4 regions of the Rhizobium changzhiense genome follow, and region 2 is predicted to be linked to each of the others. Evidence: riboswitches for the same ligand, from Rfam matches in the RefSeq annotation. Region 2 holds a riboswitch; each other region holds the start of a gene.

Region 1 (3,204 bases), 360 kb from region 2:
GGCCGGCGATCAAGGCTCGATCGACCTCGCCAACCCGGCAACGCCGGGCCCGCAGCCGCAACAGCAGCAGTGATTGAACAGCTGGAACAGCGGCGGCGGAACCATAGCGACGTTGTGCCAGGGTGCATGAGATGCGGCGATGTCACGTGAACATTCGGCGGGATGTGAATGCGGGTCGCTTGAGCATGGTCAGTAGGTCGTACGACCGCCGCTCAGGTCGAACGTCGATGCGGTCGTGAAGGAATTCTCTTCGGAGAGCAGCCAGACGACCATCGAAGCGATCTCACCAAGTTCAACGAAACGATCGCGCGGAATGCGGACGCGCATATATTCGATAAACTCGGGTGTCAGCCCGTCCAATATAGGTGTCTTTGCGGTGGTCGGCGTTACCGCGTTCACGGCGATTCCCGTCTTTGCGAGTTCCTTGCCAAGAGACTTGGTGAAGCCCAGCACACCAGCTTTCGCTGCGCTGTAGGCGGCGATGTTCGGATTTCCTTCCTTGCCCGCAACCGAGGAGATGTTCACGATCCGCCCGTAGTCGCGCTTTAACATGACTGGAACGACGTGCCGGCAACAATTGAAGGTTCCCGTGAGGCAGACATCGATGACGTCTTTCCACTCGCTGACATCGTATTCGATCGCGGGCTTTACCGGACCGGTAATCCCGGCGGAATTGACGAGCCCGTCGATACGGCCAAAAATCTCTTCGGTCGTCGCCGCCGCGTTTTTCACTGATACGGGATCTGCGACGTTGACGCCGAAAGCGACCGTACCGGATCCGAGAGCGGAAGCGCTGTCCTTCGCCAGGTTTTCGTTCAGGTCCCAGATGGCCACCTTGCCACCAGACTGGATGACGCGCTCTGCGATAGCATAGCCGATGCCGCGCGCACCGCCTGTGATCACGATGATCCGCTCCTTCAAGTCGATCATGTTCATTGGGCCGTTATCCTCCGATTGAGCCGCAGATAGCCGAATATCTAGTTCCGGGATTTCGCTTTCAGCGTATCGATATGAAGGTCAGGAATAAAGATATCACTCGGCCTCGCACGGCGTCGGCGATACCGGCATCGAAAGATCGCGACGCGCTTTAGGTGTTCAGTCCCCATCCATCGTAGAAGACGAGTTCATCGAGCGGCAGCCGCTGCCGCCAGCCTTTGACGGAGAGTTCCGGCTCGTCATAGAGGCGATCGACGAAACCGGCACAGAGCCAGGCGACCACCTCGATATGCTCGGGTATGCCGAGAATTGTTCTCAGGTCGCCGTCGCGAAAAATGCTGACCCAGCCGATGCCGACCCCTTCCGCCCGCGCCGCAAGCCAGAGATTCTGGATGGCGCAGACTGTGGAATAGCTATCCATCCTGGAATTGTGCGTGCGCCCCAGCACGACGCTGCCGCTGCGGGTGGGATCGCAGGTCACGCATATGCCGAGCGGCGCCTCGACGATACCTTCAAGCTTGAGGGCGCGGTAGGCCTGCCGCCGCTCGCCGGCAAACATCAGCGCCGCCTCGTCGTTGGCGCTCGCGAAGGCATCCCGGACGCGCGTCCGGACAGCGGCACTTTTCACCAGAATGAAATTCCACGGCTGCATGAAGCCGACGGAGGGTGCATGATGGGCTGCCGTCAGCAGCCGCCGCACAAGGTCATCCGGCAAGGGATCGGGCAGGAACTGGCTGCGAACGTCGCGCCGCGTCATGATCGCATGATAGACGGCCTCGCGTTCGGCCAAGGAAAAACCGGACGCCGCCGAAAGGGCATCCTCATCAAAGGGTCGCATCGTCAAATCCCCAACAACGCAACCGCTCCGCCGTCCGCGCGGATCGGTCTATCTAGTCAGGCCGGTCTTCTGACTCGGCGTCATCCGTCTGCCGCAGCCTTCCCGGCGAGAAGCCAGTGGCGAGATGAAGCGGCAAACGTAGGCCTTACAGCGTTGGGCACGTTCCGGCCTTGCACCGGATTCCCGATTCTCCCGCCTTACCGGCGGGCACCTGACGGCGCATCTATTTCAGCAAACCGGCGCGGCGGCAAGCCGCGAACCAGATGGTTGATTCTAGCCGCGCGCCAAGCGGTGCCATCTGTCTCTTTTCTTCGGCCGAGGCGTAGGGAACACGGACGCGCGACCTACCTCTTCTCCCCAGCGGGGCGAGGCAGATCTCCAATGGGCGTGATAGCGAAATAACACGCGTGTGCTCCGACATCCCTTCTACTTTATGATTTATTCACATATCAAATACACACTGCGTTTTGCGCGTTTTGGGTCGCTATCAGGACATGGGCATGAGCGCTCGTGATGTGACCGTCAGCGTCGATGCCCGTATTGAGACGCCGGTCGGGAACATGTCCGACTGAGCCGCAATTCTAGGCCGCCGCGGAATGTTCCAATTTTTGAAAACGATGCCTCTGACAGCCAAGCTGGCGGCGATTATCGTTGCCGTCAACCTCTGCGGCATTTCCGCTTTCGCCACCTATACGTGGATGTACGAAACCCGGGCATTGATCGATGGCGCCAAGGCCAACTGGTCCAAGGATGCGGAGCAGTTTGCCTCGCTAGCCGCCGGCGGCGTGAAATGGGGGAAGGCGAACGCCGTTCGCGAGGCTTATTCGCTCTATCGCGACGACCCCTCGCTCGATCTTGTGCAATTCGCCGCATTCAACGCGGAGCCTGCCGCCGTCGACACCTGGACACGGGACGGCATCAACGGTCTGCCCGCACCGGCGGATCTGGCGAAAGGCCTGAGTGCGAAGCCGGAAAAGACGACCATCGATGACGGCGGGTTATCTGCCGGCGTGGTGACGATTACCGCGCCGCTCCCGCTGGACAAGTCAGGCAAGATCACCGGTTATATCGTCACCAACTGGTCCGTCGAAAAAATCGCTTCCGAAGTCAAGCAGAAGGTTCTCGTTTCGCTGCTCACGCAGTTCGTGATCACCGCCTTGGCCGTCATCGCCTTCCTTCTTGCCATGCGCAGCCTCGTTGGCCGGCCGATCCGGATCATCAGCGAACGGATCAGCGCCTTGCAGAAAGGCGATCTGGCTTCTCCCGTCACCTACAAGGAAAATGGCGACGAGATCGGCTTTCTGGCGCGTGCCTTGGAAGTTTTCCGCCACGAGGCGATTGCGAAGGTCGAAAGGGAGCAGGCCGCTGCCGAGCAGAGCGCTTCGCTCGATGCCGAACGGGCGCGCAATGCATTATTCACGGAAGAGGCC
Region 2 (3,204 bases):
CGCCGATGCTGGCGGCGACGAGCGCGCGGCTCAGACGATAATCCCAGACGATGCCCTGGTGGATGCGGCTGAGTTCGAAATTCGTTCCGAACAGCCGGTTCGAAACCGCCTCCGCCGTGGTCGCAAGCGGGATCGCGATCTCGCCGATGGAAACGGCAAGACTGATCATCATCACGAGCAGGAGAAGTGCCGCAATGGTGAGCGCGCCAAGCGCCCACCATCCCTGTTGCCTGAGCGACATTGCCTTCACTGCGCCAGGCCGAAGGACTTGATGCCGTTCGCCAATGTCTCGATACCGTCGATCGTGCGGATCGTCGGGTTCATCGACAGCGCGTCCATCATCACGAAGTGTTTGTTTTTGACCGCGTCCAGTTCCTTGGTCACAGGATCGTTTTCGAGGAAATCGACCTTGACCTTGGGATCGTCAGCGGCGTAACGGCGGCGGTCCATGGTTGCGAGCACGATCACGGCAGGGTTCGCCTGGGCGATGGTTTCCCAACCGACCAGCGGCCATTCCTCTTCCGTGGTGACGACGTTCTTCGCACCGATCGTCTTCAGGATATAGGCAGGCGCGCTGTTCTTGCCGGCAATGAAGGCGTCGCCGTTGACCTCCTTGCTGGAGAACCAGAAGACGACGGGCAGGATCTTGCCCGAGGCGCCCGATATCGAAGCGACGGCATCCGCCTCGCGCTCCTTCAGCTCGGAAATCAGCGCATCGCCGCGCTCCTTCACGTCGAACACCTCCGAGAGCTCGGCGATCTCTCGGTAGATCAGCTCCATCGTGAACAGTTCCCGACGCACGCCGTCGCCGCCATCGGTGTTGACCTTGGCGACGCAATCGGCCGGCGCGAGATAGGTATTGATCCCGAGATCCTTGAACTGCTCCCGCTTGCCGACGGACCCCTGGGCGCCGACATGCCATTCGAACTCGGCCGTCACCAGGTCCGGCTCCTGCCCGACGACGGATTCGAAGCTCGGATCATTGTCGGCGAGACGTTTGATCTTGCTGTTGGCCTCGGCATATTGCGGCAGGATAGGTCCGACCCAGACGGCCGTACCAATGATCTTGTCGGCAAGGCCGAGCGAGAAGAGTACTTCGGTCATGCCCTGGCCGATTGAAACGATCCTGGCGGGCGCCTTCTGGAATGTCACCTGCTGGCCGCAATTGGTGATGGTCAACGGATATCGGGTCGCGGCAAGGCTGGGTGCCGCAAGGCCGGCGAGCCCGAAGGCGAATGTTATGGTGGCGAGAATCTGGCGCATGGAAAACCTCGATGAAGGGAAAAATCACGGCTGTTCCGCGCATGTGCGCGGACCGAAAGCACGCTTAGGCGTGCACTAGCCGCAGGAGGCCCAATCGAGACGGATGCATGCCCGAATTCGGCGAAGGTTCAGCAGGTCAATCATATCTCTTCCTTGTCCGGGCATCCCCGCCCGGTTGATTGGATCGTGATTGACGGCAGGTCTCCTGGCTTGCGGATATCCGTCGTTTCATCCTCCTTCCCGCGATATCTCGCAGTGGCAGGGCCATGAGCCCTTCAGAGATGGCCAGTCGCTGGCCACTCCTGAGATGATCGACAATCCGCTTACAGTTGCGGGGGCAGCCACGGTCTCGGTCCCTGCTGGGTCGTCCTCACCGTGTTCCCTATTAATCCCCTTGGAGTCATCTTCAGGGAACCGTCGCGCCCAATTACGTCGCCTGCCCACCCGGCGTCAATAACTATTCCCCGCCCATTGTGCCGCCTCACCGATAAATAGGCTTCAGTCGCCTTCACCGCGCAAACCGCCGGTTGCCAAAAGACGCTTGACAGTAATGCTGCCATTATGGCATTAATACTGCCATGAATAAAGTGACACCGCCTCGCCCCACGGCCCGCGAAGAGTTGGCGACCATCACGCAGGACCGCATCATGGAAGGTCTTGCCGCCCTGTTGCGCGCCGGTAGCGACGAGGTCACCTTCGATCTTGTCGCCCGCCAGTCCGGCGTGCCGCAGCGCACGCTCTATCGCTATTTCGCCAACAAGGAGACGCTGCTCGGCGCGTTCTGGCACTGGGTCAATGCGCTGATCTCCGTGCCGGCGCTGCCGGCTTCGCCTGAGCAAGTGGTGGCGCATATTCCCGAGCTCTTTTCTGCCTTCGACCGCGACGAGCCGCTGGTGAGAGCCATGCTGCACAATCCCCATGGCCGCGCGGTGCGGCTCGCCCATGCCAAAGCGCGGCGCGAGAAGTTTTCGATCGCGCTGCGCGATGTCACCGGGACGATTCCCTCAGAAGATGCCCAGCATCTGCTCGCCGCTGTGACAGCCCTCTGCTCGGCTTCGGGATGGGAGAGCATGAAAGATAACTGGAGCCTGTCGGGCGCTGAAGCCGCGAAGGCCGCGCAATGGGCCGTGCAGGCCCTGATCGATGATGCCCGCCGGCTTTCCCGCGGACCCGAGGGCCGCCAGCCGGCAACAATGGAAGGAGACGCGCGATGATTCATCACATGTCGTTCGGCGCGCGCGATCCCGGTCGCGTCGCCCGCGTGCTGGCGGAACTTATGGAGGCGACCGCGCTGCGGCCGCCGACCCCGCCCTTTCCATATAGTGCCTGGCTCGTCGTATCAGGCGATACGCAAGGCTCCTTCCTCGAGATCCTGCCCGCCACCGCAGTCTTCGATCCGGACGCGCCGCTCGGTATCCGCCAGCGCCCCGCCACCTTCGAGCCGGTGACCGCCCATGTACTGGTCAGCGCGGCAGTGGATGCCGCCGCGATCGAGGCTGTCGCCATCGGCGAAGGTTGGCGCGCCGAGCAGGTGGAAACCGGCCTCTTCCGGATCGTCAAGCTCTGGGTCGAAGGCAACATCCTGGTCGAATTCCTGGCAAAGGGTGACGCCGATCGTTACATCGAAGCCTTCGGCCCCTTGGGTCTCCCCTCGCTCGACGGCAAATTGCGCGACCTCGAGGCAAAGCTTGGCGATGCCCTCGCGCAGAAGCTGCCGCCTGGCGTGCTGGAAAAAGCGCTGGGGCATCCGCGGGCGTAGTCGTTGCCGGATCTGCGTCACGACGGATTGCGGAAGGCTGGCGCCCGACATAGCTTTGGCGCCACCGATTTCAACGAGGTTTGATGTAGCAATGAGCAATCCGGATAGCGCCGATCTCGCCGCCGCAAGGATAGACGCAATTCGCCAAGCAGCCGAGAAAGGCGATGCGCAAGCACAATTTG
Region 3 (3,204 bases), 200 kb from region 2:
AGCTCTTGCGCGCCAGCTCCTCGACAAAGGCGACGCCCTGCATGATCAGGATGCCCACACCGGCGCAGAAAGCACCGAGCAGCAGCGCCGGGATATAATCGGCCGGCACGACCGAGCCGAAGCTGCCGATATCGATGGTGAAATCGCTGCCGGCGAGCAGCCTTGCGATCAGGGTGGAGACAAGGGCAGAGACGACGACCGGGGTCAGCGAGACGATCGTATAGGTGCCGATGATCAGCTCGAAAGCATAGAAGGCGCCGGTCAACGGCGCGTTGAAGGCGGCGGCGATGGCGCCCGCCGCGCCGCAGCCGACGAGGGTGCGCAGGTCCGAGCGGCGAAGCTGCAGCTTCAGACCGAATTTGGAAGCGAGTCCGGCGGCAAGCTGGGTATAGCCGGCCTCCAGGCCGACCGAGGCGCCGAAACCGTTGGAGATCAGGTTTTGCACGGCAACGATGATGCTGTCGGTCAGGGACAGGCGGCCGCCATGCAGCGCATTGGCCTCAATTGGGTCGACCATCGGCTTCTTGCGCCGTTTCGCCAGCACGAAAAGCAGCAGGCCGAGCAGGGCGCCGCCGATGACGGGGGCGGTGAGCAGCAGCAGCTTGTTGTCGATCTCGGACGAGCTCAACCTTTCGCTGTCGGCGATGCCGAAGACCAGCTGATGCAGCTCGTTGGAGACGTAGCTCATGCCGGTGACGGCGAGACCCGAGATGACGCCGACGACGGCGCCCGCCAGCGACAGGCCGACCTCGCTGCGCCGGGTCAGAGCCCGCAGGCGTCCCGGATCGAAGAATACACGCAGCGCACGAAAACGGCGCCGATCCAATTTCATAAGCATGGCTAGACAACTAGGCGGGGAGAGGCCCGGTCAAGGGCAGAGATGGTCGCGCAGTCCGCTTGCGATGCAATTGCGGCGAAAAGCCGGCGGTTTGAATAAATTTCGGTGACGTAAGTCTCTGATAAATGACGATATTTTAGGTAGGGTAAGTCGTGTTTGGGTGGTCACGCCGCAGGGCCAGCCATCGGGCGGCCGCCAAGGCCGGTTGACTTCATCCCTGCGCTTGCCTAACCATCCCGATAACGGATGGTCGACTGACCATCCTGACATAACGGATGGTTCCGGATCGGTGTAGCGCCCTTCCGGATGAAGAGGGAATGTGACGGGGCGGACCCAAGCCGGGCGCCTTCATCACAGCCGACCCCGCGACTGTAGAGCGGTCAGGGTCTTCCATCCGGCATCAGGCCCTTCCGGCCGGCGGCTTGCAATCATGCAAGCGGGCGGGATGGGCGACATGCCGGAAAAGCCACTGGATATGCATGGTGATCAACCGGGGTCGGACGCCTCTCAAGTCTACGAATCGTCCACCTTTTCACTGATGCAGCCGGGAAGGCGAGGATGATCCGCTGGCGCGATCAGGGCGACCGGTTTCCGGTCTGCCCCGATCGCGGCCGATAACCGCGAGCCAGGAGACCTGCCATGCGTGCCGGGCGAGAAGCCCACACCTGGGCACTATGCCCGTTGCCAGCACGGAGGTTGTCTTGGCTGAACGATTGAATTCGGCGCGGCCTGGTGCGGCGCACGCCACGCCTCCAAGCAGCGCTGCAAGAGGAATGTTTTCGGCCGCTTTTGTCGAATGCTGGGTACCCCCCTCTGTCCTGCCGGACATCTCCCCCACAAGGAGGGAGATCGGCAAGCAGCACGACCGTCGTCCTACATCAATTGTTTGGAGAAAAGCTCTCGGCGATTCAATCTCCCCCCCTGTGGGGGAGATGTCCGGCAGGACAGAGGGGGGTGTCACACCCTCATTAGCCGAGAAAGGTGCATTCGGAACAGGCCACGGCTACGCCCTCTCCCTGAGGGGCGTTTGAGTATGGCCGCCACCTTCATCCTCGGCGGCGCCCGCTCCGGCAAATCCCGTTTCGCCGAATCCCTCGTCACGGCAACCGGCCTCGACCGCCACTATCTCGCGACCGGCCGCGCCTGGGACGAGGAGATGCAGGCGCGCATCGTCCAGCACAAGGCCGATCGGGGTCCGTCCTGGACAACGCATGAAGAGCCGATCGATCTCGTCGGCAAGCTCACTGCCATCGACGGCGAAGGGCGCATCGTGCTGATCGATTGCCTGACGCTCTGGGTCACCAATCTGATGATCGAGGAGCGCGACATGGCGGCGGAATTTGCCGCGCTTGCCGATTTCCTGTCCGCCGCGAAGGCGCGGCTCGTTTTCGTTTCCAACGAGGTCGGTCTCGGCATCGTGCCGGATAATCGCATGGCGCGGGATTTTCGCGATCATGCCGGCCGGCTGCACCAATCGATCGCGGCGAAAGCCACTGAGGTCTATTTCATCGCGGCAGGCCTGCCGCTGAAAATGAAGGGTTAAGTTAATGAAGATTCCCGCAACCGTGATCACCGGCTTCCTCGGTGCCGGCAAGACGACGATGATCCGCAACCTGCTCACCAATGCCGGCGGCAAGAAGATTGCGCTGATTATCAACGAGTTCGGCGATCTTGGCGTCGACGGCGACGTGCTGAAGGGCTGCGGTGCGGAGAATTGCACCGAGGACGACATCATCGAACTCACCAACGGCTGCATCTGCTGCACCGTCGCCGACGACTTCATTCCGACGATGACGAAGCTGCTCGAGCGCGAACAGCGGCCCGACCATATCGTCATCGAGACTTCCGGTCTCGCCCTGCCGCAGCCGCTGGTCGCCGCCTTCAACTGGCCCGACATTCGCACCCAGGTGACCGTCGACGGCGTCATCACGGTGGTCGACAGCGCGGCTGTTGCCGCTGGCCGCTTTGCCGACGATCATGATGCCGTCGACGCGCGCCGTGCCGAAGATGAATCGCTCGATCACGAAAGCCCGATCGAGGAACTGTTCGAGGATCAGCTCACCTGCGCCGATCTCATCGTGCTCAACAAGACAGACTTGATCGACGCTGCCGGCCTTATCAGGGTGCGCAACGAGGTCGCCTCCCGCACGGCGCGCAAACCCGTGATGATCGAAGCGAGGAATGGCGAGGTGTCGGCCGGCATCCTGCTCGGCCTCGGCATCGGCACGGAGGACGATGTCGCCAATCGCAAGTCGCATCACGAGCTGGAGCATGAAGACGGTGCGCCGCACGACCATGATGAATTCGACAGCTTCGTCGTCGATCTCGGCCCGGTTGCCGATCCCGCCGGCTTTATCGAGTCGCTG
Region 4 (3,204 bases), on a different contig from region 2:
AAATCTCGGTGAAGGGCACGCCATAGACGCGCTCCACGTCATAGGGCGAGAACAGGTACATATCCTCGTTGTTCTTGGCGAGCTCAAAGGTGATATCGGGCACGACGACGCCGAGCGACAGCGTCTTGATGCGGATCTTCTCGTCGGCATTTTCGCGCTTGGTATCGAGGAAGCGCATGATGTCGGGGTGATGGGCGTTGAGATAGACCGCACCCGCCCCCTGCCGCGCCCCGAGCTGGTTGGCATAGGAGAAACTGTCTTCGAGCAGCTTCATGACAGGGATGATGCCCGAGGACTGGTTCTCGATATGCTTGATCGGCGCGCCCGCCTCGCGGATATTCGTCAGCGACAGCGCCACGCCGCCGCCGCGCTTCGACAATTGCAGCGCCGAATTGATCGACCGGCCGATCGATTCCATATTATCCTCGACGCGCAGCAGGAAGCAGGAAACCAGCTCGCCGCGCTGCTTCTTGCCGGCATTGAGGAAGGTCGGCGTCGCCGGCTGGAAACGGCCGGAAATGATCTCATCGACCATGTCGCGGGCCAAGCCCTCGTCGCCGCGCGCCAGCGCCAGCGCCACCATGCAGATGCGGTCCTCATAGCGCTCGAGATAGCGCTTTCCGTCGAAAGTCTTCAGCGTATAGCTGGTGTAATATTTGAAGGCGCCGAGGAAGGTCGGGAAACGGAATTTCTTGGCATAGGCCTGGTCGAACAGATCCCGCACGAAATTGAAGGAATACTGGTCGAGAACCTCCTGCTCGTAATAACCCTCGGTGACGAGGTAATCGAGCTTTTCCCTTAGATTGTGGAAGAACACCGTGTTCTGGTTCACATGCTGCAGGAAATATTGCTTGGCAGCCATTCGATCCTTGTCGAGCTGGATCCGCCCCTCATCGTCATAGAGGTTCAGCATCGCGTTCAGCGCGTGATAGTCGAGGGTTTCTGCTGCCTTCGGCAGCCTTTCCCCGGCGGGCCGAGCAACAGTGTGATGCGGTTTTGCGCCCGCATCCCGCGTCAGAGTTGTTCCCGTGTCCAAAACCGTTCCATTCCGTGTTTGACGTTGGCGACGTCGTCTGCCGTGCCCAGCAACTCGAACCTGTAAAGGTACGGCACCTGGCATTTCTGCGAAACCACGTCGCCGGCGAGCCCGTATGTCTCGCCGAAATTGCTGTTGCCCGCGGCAATCACGCCCCGGATGTGTCCTCGGTTTTCCGCATCGTTGAGGAAACGGATCACCTGCTTGGGAACGGCCCCCTTGCCGCCGTCGCCGCTATAGGTCGGCACGATCAGCACGAAGGGTTCGCGGATATGGAACGCGTCTGCGCCACCTGCCGGAATGCGCGCCGCGCGCAATCCGAGCTTGGCGACGAACCGATGGGTATTCTCGGACCGGCTGGAATAGTAGACGATCAGGCCCATCGCTTTTCTCGATCAGGAAAGCGCGCTGATCATGTCGGGGCGAAAACCCGCCCAATGCTGCTCGCCGGCGATGACGACGGGAGCCTGCACGTAGCCGAGGCTGCGGACGCGATCGAGCGCTTCGGCATCCTGCGAAATATCGACGATGTCATAATCGACGCCCAGACGGTCGAGGGCGCGGTAGGTGGCAGTGCACTGGACACAGGCAGGCTTGCTGTAGACGGTAATAGTCATGATATTCCTCGTGACGACGCGATTGGGCGCAAGACATCGATCGGAAATCTGTCGATATCCGTCGAAAAATTCTCTGATGAATTGAACTATGCGGCTCGTTCAGCCGCTGGGCGTAATCCGCCCTCTACCTGGTGCGGGTGGCGGCCTGAACTGAGATACTAACATGACTTCACCCCGAAGTGGCTCAATGCGAAGGTTTCGGGGCGGAGGTTCGGGCCTGCGAAACGCGATGCGGACATTCCCGCAGCCATGCAACGCGACCTTCCGGACACCCCGCCCGTGGACGTTTCGTTCAAGGCAGGTCTCCTGGCTCACGGGTCAAAGCACCCTGCCCCAGCCTTCCCGGAGCATCATGCTCCAGTGACCTGAAATCGGACAGTTGCTCGCCGCTTACAGTTGCGGGGGCAGCTCCGGCATTGCCGCGCCATGATGGCGAAGCGCACCGAATTCCCGTCTTAGCCATCAATCCCTACGAATCGATGGAACCTCGAACACTAGATATAGTACGCCAATCCAAATTCGCGTCAACGGATGGTTGGTGCATTGCGTTACGGCAGGTTTGAAATCGCTACATTCCTGTGAAAAACAGGGATAACGAAAGCTTAAGAAAAACGAGCTGTGGAGAAGGCCTGAACAACGAGAGCCGGCCTGCAGCCGGCTCCCAAGCTGCAGACTGCAAAACCCGCGACGTCATCCTCGGCCTTATGCCGAGGATCTGCGCCGGTCAATTAAGCATCTGAAAATAAATGGTTTCCAGTCAAGCAATTGCAGTGGTCAGATGCTCGGCACAAGGCCGAGCATGACGGAGAAGACTTTGTCAACAAACTGAGAGCCGACCCAATTGATGACCGGCTCGGCGATTTTCGCCCGAATCGTCGGCCTTCAGACCGCCATCGGGAAAACATTCATCCCTTTACTCGAAGCAGCCTGAGCGCATTGATCGTCACCAGCACGGTGGCGCCGGTATCGGCGAGGATCGCCGGCCAGAGCCCGGTGATGCCGGCGATCGTCGTCACCAGAAACACCGCCTTCAGCCCGAGTGCGATGGTGATATTCTGCAGGATATTGCGCATCGTGCGTTTGGACAGTTCAATCATCCGCGCCACGTCGCCGACGCGTCCATGCAGCACGGCGGCATCCGCCGTCTCCAGCGCCACATCGGTGCCGCCGCCCATGGCGATGCCGATATCGGCAGCCGCCAGCGCCGGCGCGTCGTTGATGCCGTCGCCGACCTTGGCGACGACAAAGCCCTGGCGCTTCAATTCGCCGACCACCCGCTGCTTGTCCTCCGGCATCATCTCGCCGCGCCAGTCGATGCCGAGCATGCCGGCGACGGCCGCCGCCGTCCGCTTGTTGTCGCCGGTCAGCATCATCGCCTTGACGCCTGCTGATTTGAGAGCAGCGAGTCCGGCCTCGGCATCCTCGCGCGGCTCGTCGCGCATGGCGAGCAGGCCGGCCGCAACACCGTTGACGAGCAGCACCGATACGCTCTTGCCCTCGTCGTTCAGCGCCGTGATGCGTGCATCCTGGTCCGCGCTGAGCGTCCCCCGC

The links. A riboswitch is a leader RNA that binds a small molecule or an ion and turns the genes downstream of it on or off. The one in region 2 is predicted to bind cobalamin.
Region 1: another riboswitch for cobalamin. It lies ahead of bluB (5,6-dimethylbenzimidazole synthase); the one in region 2 lies ahead of G9X68_RS14605 (ABC transporter substrate-binding protein).
Region 3: another riboswitch for cobalamin. It lies ahead of cobU (bifunctional adenosylcobinamide kinase/adenosylcobinamide-phosphate guanylyltransferase); the one in region 2 lies ahead of G9X68_RS14605 (ABC transporter substrate-binding protein).
Region 4: another riboswitch for cobalamin. It lies ahead of nrdH (glutaredoxin-like protein NrdH); the one in region 2 lies ahead of G9X68_RS14605 (ABC transporter substrate-binding protein).

What each region holds. Positions count from the first base shown of each region.
Region 1 covers NZ_JABFCQ010000002.1:708,041-711,244, forward strand. The annotation lists gene G9X68_RS12835 (DUF2865 domain-containing protein) at 1-73, shown strand, start outside; gene G9X68_RS12840 (SDR family NAD(P)-dependent oxidoreductase) at 190-936, opposite strand; gene bluB (5,6-dimethylbenzimidazole synthase) at 1,088-1,774, opposite strand; cobalamin riboswitch at 1,817-2,004, opposite strand; gene G9X68_RS12850 (methyl-accepting chemotaxis protein) at 2,371-3,204, shown strand, end outside.
Region 2 covers NZ_JABFCQ010000002.1:1,064,488-1,067,691, forward strand. The annotation lists gene G9X68_RS14600 (FecCD family ABC transporter permease) at 1-241, opposite strand, end outside; gene G9X68_RS14605 (ABC transporter substrate-binding protein) at 247-1,263, opposite strand; cobalamin riboswitch at 1,442-1,697, opposite strand; gene G9X68_RS14610 (TetR/AcrR family transcriptional regulator) at 1,842-2,477, shown strand; gene G9X68_RS14615 (hypothetical protein) at 2,474-3,022, shown strand; gene G9X68_RS14620 (tetratricopeptide repeat protein) at 3,114-3,204, shown strand, end outside.
Region 3 covers NZ_JABFCQ010000002.1:863,966-867,169, reverse strand. The annotation lists gene G9X68_RS13620 (chloride channel protein) at 1-838, opposite strand, end outside; cobalamin riboswitch at 1,098-1,494, shown strand; gene cobU (bifunctional adenosylcobinamide kinase/adenosylcobinamide-phosphate guanylyltransferase) at 1,872-2,381, shown strand; gene cobW (cobalamin biosynthesis protein CobW) at 2,386-3,204, shown strand, end outside.
Region 4 covers NZ_JABFCQ010000013.1:11,287-14,490, reverse strand. The annotation lists gene nrdE (class 1b ribonucleoside-diphosphate reductase subunit alpha) at 1-1,036, opposite strand, end outside; gene nrdI (class Ib ribonucleoside-diphosphate reductase assembly flavoprotein NrdI) at 1,015-1,419, opposite strand; gene nrdH (glutaredoxin-like protein NrdH) at 1,432-1,653, opposite strand; cobalamin riboswitch at 1,933-2,158, opposite strand; gene G9X68_RS31495 (heavy metal translocating P-type ATPase) at 2,559-3,204, opposite strand, start outside.